One region of the Rhizobium sp. BK176 genome, then DNA from elsewhere that is predicted to be linked to it. Evidence: predicted binding sites of a transcription regulator. Region 1 holds the regulator's gene; each other region holds the start of a gene.
What was found. Region 1 encodes PhoB, which activates phosphate uptake and scavenging genes when phosphate is short. Its sites were predicted from a motif close to TGTCATNNANCTGTCAT; they were not measured.

Region 1 (3,209 bases):
CGATTCGCCGGGATTCAACCGACTCTTGTCACGGAGTCAGCCTCACACTAGGTTAAAACTCAATTACTAGACTGCATGCGGCGGAACTAGTCACCAAAATCGAGCAAGCGTTTCTTGCCTCGGATACGTCCGGGGCAACGGTGAAGGATTCTGCCTACACCAACGCTAATAAGGCGGAGACAGGGGCATGAACTGGACAGACGAGCGCGTTGAAAAACTGAAGAAGCTTTGGTCCGAAGGCCTGAGCGCCAGCCAGATTGCAGCACAACTTGGCGGTGTAAGCCGTAATGCCGTCATCGGCAAAGTCCACCGTTTGAGTTTGCCCGGCCGTGCCAAGGCCGGAGGCTCGACGACGACCGTCCGGACACCCAAGCGCACGACATCCGCACCGCGCGCTCCGAACTATGCATCTCGCGTCGCCACGCGCACCGTCACTCGCCAGCAGGGCGCGACGATGCTCAAGGAAGAAATCGAGATCGATGCGATCGAGGAAGTCCGTTATCGTCCGGCCGCAAACGTGGTCGTTCCGATTTCGCGTCGCCTGGGCCTGACGGAGCTGACCGAACGCACCTGCAAGTGGCCGGTCGGCGATCCGCTGAAGGACGACTTCCACTTCTGCGGCTGCGAGTCCCCGGACAACTCCCCATATTGCACGTACCATCAACGCATGGCCTATCAGCCGGTAAACGAGCGCCGTAAGGCCGCCAACCGGGTCGCTTGACCCGGAAGCCGGATAAGGACCAAAGAAAACGGGCCCTCGCGGGCCCGTTTTTCATTTGTGAAATTTTATGAAAGTCGCGCAGGCTTTCCGGGGAAAGCCTAGGCTTCCATTGAATATCCGGCGCCGCGAACGGTGCGGATGACGTCCTGCATGTTGGAGAAGTTCAGCGCCTTGCGCAGACGACCAACATGGACGTCGACGGTGCGTTCGTCGACATAGATGTCATGACCCCAGACGCCATCGAGCAATTGCGAGCGCGAGAAGACGCGGCCAGGGGACGCCATGAGGAATTCGAGGAGCCGGAACTCGGTCGGACCAAGGCGAACTTCGCGGCTCTTGCGATGAACGCGATGCGTCTCGCGGTCGAGCTCGATATCGCCGCACTTCAGGAGCGTGGAGAGCACTTCCGGTTTGGCGCGGCGAAGCATCGCCTTGACGCGAGCAACGAGCTCCGGCGTCGAAAACGGCTTGACGACGTAATCGTCGGCACCGGTGGAGAGGCCGCGAACGCGTTCGCTTTCCTCGCCGCGGGCCGTCAGCATGATGATCGGCAGGCGCTCGGTCTCCGGCCGCATACGCAGGCGGCGGCAGAGTTCGATGCCGGATACGCCAGGCAGCATCCAATCGAGGATCAGGATGTCCGGGGTCCGTTCCTGCAACCGGATCTCGGCCTCGTCGCCGCGCAGGATGGTATCGACCTCGAAACCTTCAGCCTCAAGGTTATAACGGAGAAGCACGCTCAGTGCTTCCTCGTCTTCAACGACTGCTACTTTTGGAATCATTCGTTTCGGTCTCCTGGGGGCGCGGTCGCGGAAGGATTATTCGGTGACAGCGCCGACGGTGTTGGCGGTATCGTCCTTCGGACGTTCGCCTTCCGGCTGAGCACCGGTGGCCATGTAGTAGATTGTCTCGGCAATGTTGGTGGCGTGGTCGCCGATACGCTCGATGTTCTTGGCGCAGAACAGAAGATGTGTGCAGCTGGTGATGTTGCGCGGATCTTCCATCATGTAGGTGAGCATCTCGCGGAACAGCGAGGTGTACATCGCGTCGATTTCCTCGTCGCGCTCACGGATCGACTTTGCCTTGTCGGCAGCGCGGCTCGTATAGACATCGAGGACTTCCTTGAGCTGGACGAGCGCCAGTTCGGAGAGGTGCTCAAGGCCGCGGGCAAGCTTGCGCGGGACGCCGGCGCTCTGCACGGCGATAACGCGCTTGGCGGTGTTCTTGCCAAGATCGCCGACGCGCTCAAGGTCAGCGGCGATGCGGATCGAACCCATGATCTCGCGAAGGTCGGCGGCCATGGGCTGGCGACGGGCGATGGTAACGATCGCCTTGTCACCAACCTCGCGTTCGGCGTGATCGAGGATCACGTCGTCGGAGATGACCTTCTGGGCCAGGGCCGTGTCGCCGTTGACAAGGGCGCGAACCGCATCCGAAACCATCTGCTCGGCCAGGCCGCCCATTTCCGAGATACGGCGCGTCAGAAACTTCAAATCATCGTCATACGCAGAAAAGATATGTGTCGATGCCATAGGGATCATCCTTGAATGTCGTGAGTGTTACCGTCGTCGGCGATCAACCGAAGCGACCCATGATGTAGTCCTGGGTGCGCGGGTCGTCCGGGTTGGTGAACATCTTGTCGGTGTCGTTCTCCTCGACGAGATTGCCGAGGTGGAACATGGCCGTGCGCTGCGAAACGCGGGCGGCCTGCTGCATCGAGTGCGTCACGATGACGATCGTGTAATTTTCGCGAAGCTCGTGGATCAATTCCTCGACCTTTGCCGTGGCGATCGGATCGAGAGCCGAGCATGGCTCGTCCATCAGGATCACTTCCGGGCTGACGGCAACGGCGCGGGCGATGCAGAGACGCTGCTGCTGACCACCGGAAAGGCCGGTGCCGGCTTCATGAACGCGATCTTTCACCTCGTTCCACAGACCGGCGCGCTGCAGGCTGACCTCGACGATCTGGTCCATGTCGGCCTTCGACTTGGCAAGACCATGGATGCGCGGGCCGTAGGCGACGTTCTCATAGATCGTCTTCGGGAACGGGTTCGGCTTCTGGAACACCATGCCGACGCGAGCGCGGAGCTCCACGACATCGATATCCGGATCGTAGATATCGTCACCATCGAGCGTGATCTTGCCGGTAACGCGGCAACCATCGATCGTGTCGTTCATCCGGTTCAGGCTGCGCAGGAAGGTGGACTTGCCGCAACCGGACGGGCCGATCAATGCTGTCACCGTGTTTTCGCGAATGTTCAGCTTCACATCGAAAAGCGCACGCTTTTCGCCGTAGTAAACCGAGACGTCCTGGCCGATCATCTTATAGGGAACGGTATTCATCTTCTGATCCAGCGCCTTCTCAACTGCTGCTTCCGTCAACATGTTCATAATGTCTACTCCGTTTACCAGCGGCGCTCAAAGCGACGACGCAAGAGAATGGCTCCGAAGTTCATGACGACCAGGAACAGGAGCAGGACGATGATGG
Region 2 (3,209 bases), on a different contig from region 1:
CATGAAGCGCGATCTCACCGGCCTCTTCCAAGGCCTTGATGTTCGGGAATGTCCTGAGATTCTCAATCGAATTGCGGATCGATACTCGCTCGAGTGCAGTTTGACGCTCGGCGGCAGTCATCACGTCGTTGGCGCCGATCTGTTCTGCCGCAGGCTTCACGAGCGACATCCAGCGTCCAATAAAGTCACCGGGAGAAAGAGGTTCAGCGCTCGGGTCCAGAGCCGCCCTAATGCCACCACAACGGCCGTGGCCCATGACGACGATATCTGTAACCTTCAGGGCCTGAACCGCAAATTCCAGCGCGGCAGACGTCGAGTGGAAATGCCCATCCGGCTCATAGGGCGGCACCATGTTGGCGACATTCCGGACGACGAAAAGTTCGCCCGGGCCGGCGTCGAAAATCAGTTCGGGCGCAGCACGGGAATCCGAGCAGGCTACCACAAGCGTACTGGGGTTCTGCCCGTGCTCCGCTAGTGTCCGATAGCGATCACGGGCGTCCGCATAACGCCCGTTCATAAAGTTGCGATAACCGTCTAGAAGGGTGCTTGGAAAATGCTGCATGATCTTCGATTACAGCCTGCGCAATACAAGATCAATATCGCACCGCACGATAGCCGCTAGCCCTTGCGCCTTTGGGCCGGATGCAGCAGGCGCCTCATCTGAACCATTGCCATCGGCGTTGTCAGGCTCGAGGAGTCGCTCGCAAGCGTCAGTTCATCGCTGCCCCGCTTCACAGCGCGAGCAAGCACCTCATAGACGCTTGCCGTTGCAAGCTGGAGCGCCTTTTCGTCCTCCATGCCGGAGAGAAGCCGCGATAGAAACAGGGCCGCAAGGAGATCGCCAAGACCATTCGGCGGCTTGTCGATAAGGCGATGTTCCGCCAACAGCGCGTGGCGCCCCGAAAGATAGAGGTTCCCCGTGCCGCCTGCCATCATCGGCACGGCTGACGTTACCAGCATGCGAGACGGCCCCAGCGACAGCGCGGCATCCATGATCGCCGTATTGTCATCCAGCGAGGCGCCAACGAGCCAAGCAAGCTCATAGCGATTGGGCGTCGCAAGCGACGCGAGGGGTATCAGATGATCCCTGATCGCCTCCGCCGTTGCCTGCGGCACATAGAGCCCACCCAGGTCCCCCATCACCGGATCGCAGACATAAAACAATTCAGGCTTTCGTTCGCGCAAAGCAGTCACGAGCCGGGCAACCGAGCGTGCCTGCGCCGCATTGCCGAAATAGCCCGAAAGAACGGCCTTCACTTCGCCGATCCACGGCGCGCGGATGAGATCCTCAATCGCCGCGTCAAAATCTGCTTCGGTAAATGTCAGCCGCGTTGACCGACCATGGCCGGGATGCCAGGGGAGCACGATCGTCGGCAGCGCCCAGACCTGGTGGCCGAGGGTCTCCAGCGCAAAGACCGCCGCGCGATTTCCGACAGAACCACGCACAACATGGCTGGAGATGACGATGACAGTTCCTGCAGCACTTTCCGACATGATGCTCCACTCAGCTTTCGACACCCGTTGATCCCCTTTTTGCTGCTTCACTGTCAACCGCTCTTCATAGAGACATGAAAACGTCGGCTCGGGAAATTTCCACATATCTACGACGAAGCAAAATCTTTCGAAAATTTGCGTTGCGGTGGCCAAAAACGCATGAAAGCTGCCTCAGAAAGCGCTCATTTAGAGATTCTTTCGTCAAATCTTCTGCTACTTTGCGCCAAATCGAGGAGATGAGGGAGTATCTGCGATGGCTGGTCGAAACAATCCGAAACGAGAAAAACAGCTTGAAAGCGCGACCAAAATCGCGGCTGCAACCGGGGAAACCTATCTCGATCCTGATATCCTCTTTGGGCGTGCCAGCGGCGATGACCTGGAGCAATACACACCGGAGATGTTGGCGCTTTCCGCCGTTCATTCGGCCAAGGAACTGGCTGCCTGGGGCAGCAACTCGGCACGTATCACCATCGATACGATTGCCGACGTGGAGCCGGGCGGTGTTGCGGTATCCATTCTCTCGGTGACCGACCGCAACATGCCGTTCCTGTATGAATCGGTGATGGGCGAGGTTACCAGCAGCTATCGCGACCTTTACATGGCCGTGCATCCGATCCTGGTGATGGAGCCCGGCAAGGCTCCCGAACTTTACTCCGCTGATCTCCCGAGCGAGCCGGCCAATCGCGTCAGTCACATCCAGCTACATCTTGCGCCCCTGACAGCGGCCCAGGCCGCTGAGCTTGTCAAGCGAGTGAAAACGGTGGTCGAGCAAGTGCGGGTAACGGTATCCGACTGGAGACCCATGCTGGATAAGCTTGGAACGGTGATCGATGAGCTTTCCGCCTACAATGCCAGCCGGCGGAAGACTGAACGGGACGAAGCGCTTGCCTTCCTGACCTGGCTCCGCGACGCAAATTTCACCTTCCTCGGCATGCGGGAGTATGTCTACTCCGGCAAGGGCGCGAGCGCGAAGGTCGAACGCGACAAGGGCACGGGTCTTGGCATCCTGTCGAACCCCGACGTTCTCGTTCTGCGCACCGGCAAGGATGCGGTGACGACGACCCCGGAAATCCTGGCATTCCTGGATGGCCCGGACTTCCTGATCGTGACCAAGGCCAATGTGAAGTCGATCGTCCATCGCCGCGCCTACATGGACTATGTGGGGGTCAAGCGCTTCGACGCCGACGGCAATGTGACGGGCGAACTGCGTATTGTCGGTCTGTTCACCTCGACTGCCTACACGTCGCTTGCAAGCGATATCCCGCTGCTCCGCTCCAAGATCGAGCGAGTGAAGGAACATTTCGGCTTCGACCCAATGAGCCACTCGGGCCGTATGCTCGATAACACGCTGGAATCTTATCCGCGCGACGACCTCTTCCAGATCGACACACCGCTTCTGGCCGGCTTCGCCGAGCAGATCAACGATCTTGCCGATCGGCCGCGTGTCCGAGTCCTGCCGCGCATAGACCATTTCGACCGATTTGTATCGGTGATCGTTTACGTCCCACGCGAAGAGTATGACTCGATCGTGCGTGAGAAGATCGGGACCTATCTGAAGACCGTCTACGATGGCCGTGTCTCGGCCTACTATCCGGCTTTCCCGGAGGGTGGTGTCGCACGCGTCCACTTCATCATCGGCCGGTCCGGAGGCAAGACCCCTCGCGTACCGCAGGCAAAGCTGGAAGAAGCCATTCGCGCCATCACCGCGCGGTGGG
Region 3 (3,209 bases), on a different contig from region 1:
CCTTCGAGGCCGCAGATCAGTGCATCCGCTTCGCCCCGCTTCAGCGCCAGTGCACCGATCACAGTTGTGTTCGTACGAACGATCGTGCGCGCGGCCTCCGGAATGACCCCACGGCGTCCGACCAGCGAGAAGTAGAGATCGACATACTCGCGGAAGCGCGGGTCGTCTTCCGGGTTGATGACGGCGAAATCCGAAAGCGGCCGGATGCGCAGGCCGTAGCGCTGCAGGCGTGTTTCGATGACCGATGGGCGGCCGATCAGGATTGGCTCGGCAATGCCTTCCTCAAGCAGAACCTGCGCGGCGCGCAGGACGCGCTCGTCTTCGCCTTCGGAGAAGATTACCCGCTTGCGCTCGGCATTCTTCGCGGCGGCAAAGATCGGCTTCATGATGAAGCCCGAACGGAAGACGAAGCGGTTAAGCTGGTCGAGGTAGGCGTCGAAATCTGCGATCGGACGCAACGCGACGCCGCTTTCGGCCGCGGCCTTTGCGACCGCCGGGGCGATGCGCAGGATCAGGCGCGGGTCGAAGGGCGAGGGGATCAGGTAGTTGGGGCCAAAGACAGGAGTTTCGCCCGAATACGCCCGGGCGGCGACGTCGGATGGTTCCTCGCGCGCAAGGGCCGCGATGGCGCGCACGGCGGCCATCTTCATTTCTTCGTTGATCGTGACTGCGCCGCAATCCAACGCACCGCGGAAGATATAGGGGAAGCAGAGAACGTTGTTCACCTGGTTCGGGAAATCGGAACGACCAGTGCAGATCATCGCATCGGGACGCGCTGCCCGGGCGAGATCGGGCATGATCTCCGGGGTCGGATTGGCGAGCGCCATGATCAGTGGGTTTTCGGCCATTTGCGCCAGCAGTTCCGGCTTCAGCACGCCGGCTGCGGAAAGGCCAAGGAAAACATCGGCCCCACCGATGTTCTCGGCAAGCGTGCGGGTGTCGCTTTTCTGGGCGTAAACGCTCTTCCATTCGTCCATCAGTTCGGTGCGGCCCTCGTAGACCAGACCTTCGATGTCGTGGACCCAGATATTTTCGCGCCTGGCGCCCAGCGTGACGAGCAGATTAAGGCAGGCAAGGGCGGCAGCACCTGCGCCGGAGGCGACGATCTTGACCTCGTCGATTTTCTTGTTCGCCAGTTCGAGGCCATTGAGGATCGCCGCGGCGACGATGATGGCAGTGCCGTGCTGGTCATCGTGGAAAACCGGGATCTTCATGGTCTCGCGAAGGCGGCGCTCGATCTCGAAACATTCCGGCGCCTTGATATCCTCGAGATTAATGCCGCCGAAGGTCGGCTCGAGCGAAGCGACGGTCGAGACCATATGATCAACGCTCGATGCCTCGACTTCGATGTCGAAGACGTCAATGTTGGCGAATTTCTTAAAGAGGACGGCCTTGCCTTCCATGACAGGCTTTGAGGCGAGTGGGCCGATATTGCCGAGCCCGAGAACGGCGGTGCCGTTGGATATGACCGCTACGAGATTGGCGCGCGACGTGTAGTCGGCGGCCGTCTCCGGATTGTCGCGGATTGCGAGACAGGGTGCTGCAACACCGGGGGAATAAGCCAATGCCAGGTCGCGCTGGTTGCCGAGCGGCTTGATCGCTTGAATCTCGAGCTTGCCCGGACGCGGATAGCGATGGAAATAGAGCGCCTGCTCATCGAGGCTTCCACCTACCAAATTCTTTTCCGTCTTGGACTTTTCGTGATGATCCATCATCGCCTCCGGGCTGCCGCATGCTGTCTTGAAGTGTTTTCAATACATCAATCGGCATGGCGGAACAGTCGGAATTTCCATCTAAATGCGAAAACAACGCGAATCTCTCCTGGCATCCGCGCAGGTCGACAGGAGCCGGGAAAATCAACCGGGAAAGCGGCGTGTCATCTTCCTGAAACACGACTCTGGTTTTGGAGAGGCAGGTGAACGATGGGACACGAGCAGGATGCTTGTGAGGGACAACATGGATACGCGGCACTTCCGTACGCTTTTCATTTCCGATGTGCATCTCGGCTCCAAGGCCGCGAAGGTGGACTTCCTGTTGGATTTTCTCAAGCATCACGACGCGGACACGATCTTTCTTGTCGGCGATATCGTCGATGGTTGGCGGCTGAAGCGAAGCTGGTACTGGCCGCAGGATTGCAACGACGTTGTGCAGAAGCTGCTGCGCAAAGCGCGCAAAGGCACGCGGGTTATCTATATCCCGGGCAATCACGACGAATTCCTCCGTGACTTTCCAGGCACCCATTTCGGCGGCATCGAGGTTGCCGAGCGGATGATGCACGAAACGGCCGACGGCAAGAAATACCTGGTCCTGCATGGCGACGAGTTCGACGTCGTCGTCCGCAATGCGCGCCTTCTCGCCTATCTCGGCGACTGGGCTTACGACATGGCGATCATGATCAACATCGGCCTGGCAGCGATCCGCCGCAAGATGGGTATGCCCTACTGGTCGTTTTCGGCGTGGGCCAAGCTGCAGGTCAAGCACGCTGTCAATTTCATAGGCGAGTTCCAGCGCGTCGTCGCCGACGAAGCCCGCAAGCATGGCGCAGACGGGGTGATCTGCGGTCACATCCATCATGCCGTGATGGAGGACATGGATGGCATCCGCTATATCAATACTGGCGACTGGGTCGAAAGCTGCACGGCGATTGCCGAACATCAGGATGGCACCTTCGAATTGATCGAGTGGCGTTCAATGAGCGGAATACAGCCAATCCCGATGGCTATCGGTCACCGCGAAAAGGAAGTCGCGCCGCAGGCTGCCTAGTCGCGGCCTTTGCTCCCGCAATTCACAGTATGAATTTAGCCCGTTGTGTCTTTGCGACAGGCCCTATTTATTTTCTAAAACGTTTTCGATGGGCAAGTTCTTGCCATAGTCGCCCTTAGGTTGACGTGCTAGGCAGCGTTCAGTTTCCTGCAGGTCCATCATGATTCCCGCTCAAAATCCTCCGGCAAGTGAGGGCGCGCCACCGCGCTTTCGGCTTCTCAGTGCCTTGTCTTACTGTGCGCCTTTGCTTGTTAATGGCGTTGCCTTGCCGTTCTTCCCGATGTGGCTCGCGCTGCACGAGTTCAACGATCATCAGATCGGCGTCATCCTGGCAGTGCCGATGGTCGTACGCGTGCTCGTTGCACCTATTGTCGCCATGTATGCCGACCGCATGAAGGAGCGGGCGGATGTATTGCTGTTTTCCGGAAGCCTGTCGCTGCTGACGG
Region 4 (3,209 bases), on a different contig from region 1:
AGCACGCCCCGCTCCGCAAGGTCGCGGGCCGCGATGTTGCCGGAGTGGGACTTGCCACGCACCACGTTGGGGGCGCCCATCAGGACGCTCATGCCATGGCCATGCGATGCCTTGGCCGCATCGAAGCTGGTCGGGAACTCAGCGAGGCGCACGCCGTTCTCGATCGCCTCGTCGACATGGGCGAGCGTGGCGTCGTCGTGGCTGGCAACGGTGATACCGCGCTCGGCGCAGACCTTGGAAATGGCCGTGCGGTGCGGCGTGGAATTGCGCTCGGATTCGGACACGCGGCGATCAACGAACTTTGCGAACTCGGCGTCGGAGAGGCCGCGCTTCTTCTGATAGTAAAAGATGTACTGGTCCATCGTCTGGAACTGGCGCTGGCCGGGAGCGTGATCCATCAACGAGACCAGACGGACATAGGGATCGTTTTCGAAATCGGCGAAGTGCTGCAGCACGTTGTCGGCGGAGACTTCGCAGCGCAGGTGGATCAGGTGCTCGGCACGCAGGCGACCTTCCTCCTCGGCCTTCTGGATCGCATCGGCCATCTCGCGCATTTCACCATGCTCGAAGCCGCCGTCTTCATCAGCACCCATGCGCAGGCAATCGAAAACCGTTGTGATGCCCGAGGTGACGATCTGGGCGTCGTGCGCCTGGATTGCCGCCGTCTTGTGCCAGCGCAGGCCGGGGCGCGGCGAATAGTGACCCTCGAGATGGTCCGTATGCAGTTCGACGAGACCGGGGATCAGGTAGTCGCCCTCGAAGTCTTCGCCGATATGAGAGCTGCCCGTCGAGATATCGGCGATCTTGCCATCGCGGACGAGGACCGATCCGTTGACGATCTCGTCTTCGAGGACGATACGCGCATTGGAAAAGACGGTTTCTTTGCTCATGGATCAGGTCTTTCAGCTTTCAGCGCCGGCAAGCGGCCACCAGGAATGAACTTTGAACGGGGCGCCCCGCGCCTCCTCGACGAATACGGCCAGGCCGGAGATTGCCAGCGGCCGGCCCGTGAAGGCCGAAAATCGCTCGGCCAGGATTTCCTTCATCACGCCCGATCGCTCGGGTGGCACCTTGCCGGTCAGGGTCATGTGGAAACCGAAGTCATCCATGACGTAGGGATAGCCCCAGCGCAGCAGATTGGCCCTCTGGCTTTCCGTCAGCTCCTCCGGCTTGCGGCGCGCGACATCGGCCTCCGAGAGCGCGGCGCGGAACGGTTCGAAGGACTTTACCACCTTCGCAGCGAAATCCTGAAGCGGCGGATGCAGGAAACCGGGGATCAGCGCGAAAAAGCGGCCGAGCTGGCCGAGCACCAGTTCCGGAATCTCGAAAGCAGGCGTGCGAGCGGCAAAATCCTCGACGACCGGGATCAGGTCCTTCTCGGTCACGGAGGCCGCCAGGCTGAACGGCGCCTTGATGGTCGCGTGGAAGCCGTAACGCCGCGGATCGGCGGTCAGCTCGAACTGTTCGCCGGCCGGCATCTCCGGATATTCGGGAGCCGGATAAGTTTCGCCGGTGAAGGCATCGCGGCCAAGCCAGAGCGAAGCCGTGCCGTTCAAAGGATGATCCTTCGGCGGCGTGAAATAGAGTGCGTAGCGCAAGACGCGTATCCTGGGAAATCGTTCCGAAAGCGGGCCGCAGTCTGCCGCGATTTGCACGGCAACTGCAAGGCCGGTTTCCGGCTAAAAGATTTCCGTGACAGAATGATGATGGCCGAGGCCGATACTCACATTTAATGTGTCTTCGTTCCCATCAGCCGGTGACGCAGGGCGTTCGAAGCCATGTCGAACAGGAACACCACCATCAGGATCAGAAGAACCATGTAGGCGACGTTTTCCCAGTTTGCGTTGGTGCGCATCGATTCCCAGAGCTTGAGGCCGATACCGCCCGCGCCAACGGCGCCGATGATCGTCGCACCGCGGACGTTCGATTCCCACTGGTAAAGCGTCTGGCTGACAAAGACAGGAACGATCTGCGGGATGATGCCGTAGCGGTGCGTGAGCATCGTGGACGCACCTGTCGACTTGATGCCTTCGCGCGGCTTGTTGTCGATATTCTCGAGGCCTTCGGAATAGAGTTTGCCGAGCGTGCCGGTTTCCGTGAGGAAGATCGCGCCGGAGCCGGCGAGTGGACCGGGGCCGAAGGCGCGGGTCAGAAACAGCGCCCATATCAGCATGTCGACCGAACGCAGGAAGTCGAAGGAGCGCTTCAGGACCTGATTCAACAGCCTGTTCGGCGTGATGTTGCGCGCCGCCAGGAACGCGAGCGGGAAGGCTGCCAGCGCACCAAACAGGGTGCCGAGGAAGGCCATGACAATGGTCTGGAAAAGCTTTGTCCAGACATCGCCATGCTGCCAGGCGCTGTTGTGCCAGATATTGTCGAAAGCAAGCGACAGATTGGATTGACCGGGCTTCAGTTCCGGACCCGAAACGATCAGGCTCAGGACCTCGCCGGCCGGCTTGTCGAAGAACGGCGATTGAGTGTCGAAGACGAAATTCGCCCAGCCGAGGAAGCGCTTGCGGATCTTTACGCGGTCGGCGGAGATGCTGACGTCGCCGGCAAAGCCGAGATCGGCAAGAACGTTGTCGTCATAGACTGTCATCCAGCTCGGGACGGGGCCCACGACCTTCGGCGCACCGCTCGACAGTTCGACCGGGACAGCGATGCCGTGGGCCGTGACGACGGCTTCGGTCTTCGAAACCGTGACCGTGCGGCTCTCGCCACTCACCGAAACCGAGACGCTGCCATCCGGGTTGTTGACCACCCAATCGGGATGCGGGTTGTCGCCCAGCGGCGAGAAGCGCGGATACTTGACGGTGATGCCGGTATCGCCGATGCGGAATTCCGGCTGGACGTCGTAGCTTACCCACTGGCTGAGATAGAGGCCGACACGTTCCCAATGCGCTTCGGCCAGCAGCTTCGGCAAGTCGAAGAACCAGGTGGCGTAGACGCCATAAAGCAGCGTCGCGATGACGATCATCAGGCCGCCGAACCGCTGACGGAAGGAACGTTTGAAGTAGTCCGGATAGCGGAGTTCGATTTCATGCATCCGGTTGGCGTCGATCACCGTCATGGCGGACCTCAATGCTGCAGAAGGAAGGCATGCTCGCCGACGAGGCGGCGGCGCAGCCATGCGGAGAACTGGTCAACCGCGACAATGGTGATGAAGAGCAACAGAACCAGTGCCACGGTCTTGGCACCGAAACCGCGCG

Region 2: a site for PhoB is predicted at 1,546-1,562, ahead of FHT76_RS13185 (NAD-glutamate dehydrogenase). Genes of this name have one in related genera too.
Region 3: a site for PhoB is predicted at 1,875-1,891, ahead of FHT76_RS29765 (UDP-2,3-diacylglucosamine diphosphatase). Genes of this name have one in related genera too.
Region 4: a site for PhoB is predicted at 1,693-1,709, ahead of FHT76_RS23750 (DUF1045 domain-containing protein). Genes of this name have one in related genera too.

What each region holds. Positions count from the first base shown of each region.
Region 1 covers NZ_JANUBV010000004.1:247,164-250,372, reverse strand. The annotation lists gene FHT76_RS16620 (GcrA family cell cycle regulator) at 188-721, shown strand; gene phoB (phosphate regulon transcriptional regulator PhoB) at 820-1,503, opposite strand; gene phoU (phosphate signaling complex protein PhoU) at 1,540-2,253, opposite strand; gene pstB (phosphate ABC transporter ATP-binding protein PstB) at 2,297-3,112, opposite strand; gene pstA (phosphate ABC transporter permease PstA) at 3,127-3,209, opposite strand, start outside.
Region 2 covers NZ_JANUBV010000003.1:89,365-92,573, reverse strand. The annotation lists gene FHT76_RS13195 (carbonic anhydrase) at 1-562, opposite strand, end outside; gene pdxY (pyridoxal kinase PdxY) at 619-1,494, opposite strand; gene FHT76_RS13185 (NAD-glutamate dehydrogenase) at 1,748-3,209, shown strand, end outside.
Region 3 covers NZ_JANUBV010000014.1:68,440-71,648, forward strand. The annotation lists gene FHT76_RS29760 (NADP-dependent malic enzyme) at 1-1,712, opposite strand, end outside; gene FHT76_RS29765 (UDP-2,3-diacylglucosamine diphosphatase) at 1,939-2,763, shown strand; gene FHT76_RS29770 (MFS transporter) at 2,924-3,209, shown strand, end outside.
Region 4 covers NZ_JANUBV010000008.1:272,047-275,255, reverse strand. The annotation lists gene FHT76_RS23755 (alpha-D-ribose 1-methylphosphonate 5-triphosphate diphosphatase) at 1-890, opposite strand, end outside; gene FHT76_RS23750 (DUF1045 domain-containing protein) at 903-1,598, opposite strand; gene phnE (phosphonate ABC transporter, permease protein PhnE) at 1,730-3,070, opposite strand; gene phnE (phosphonate ABC transporter, permease protein PhnE) at 3,079-3,209, opposite strand, start outside.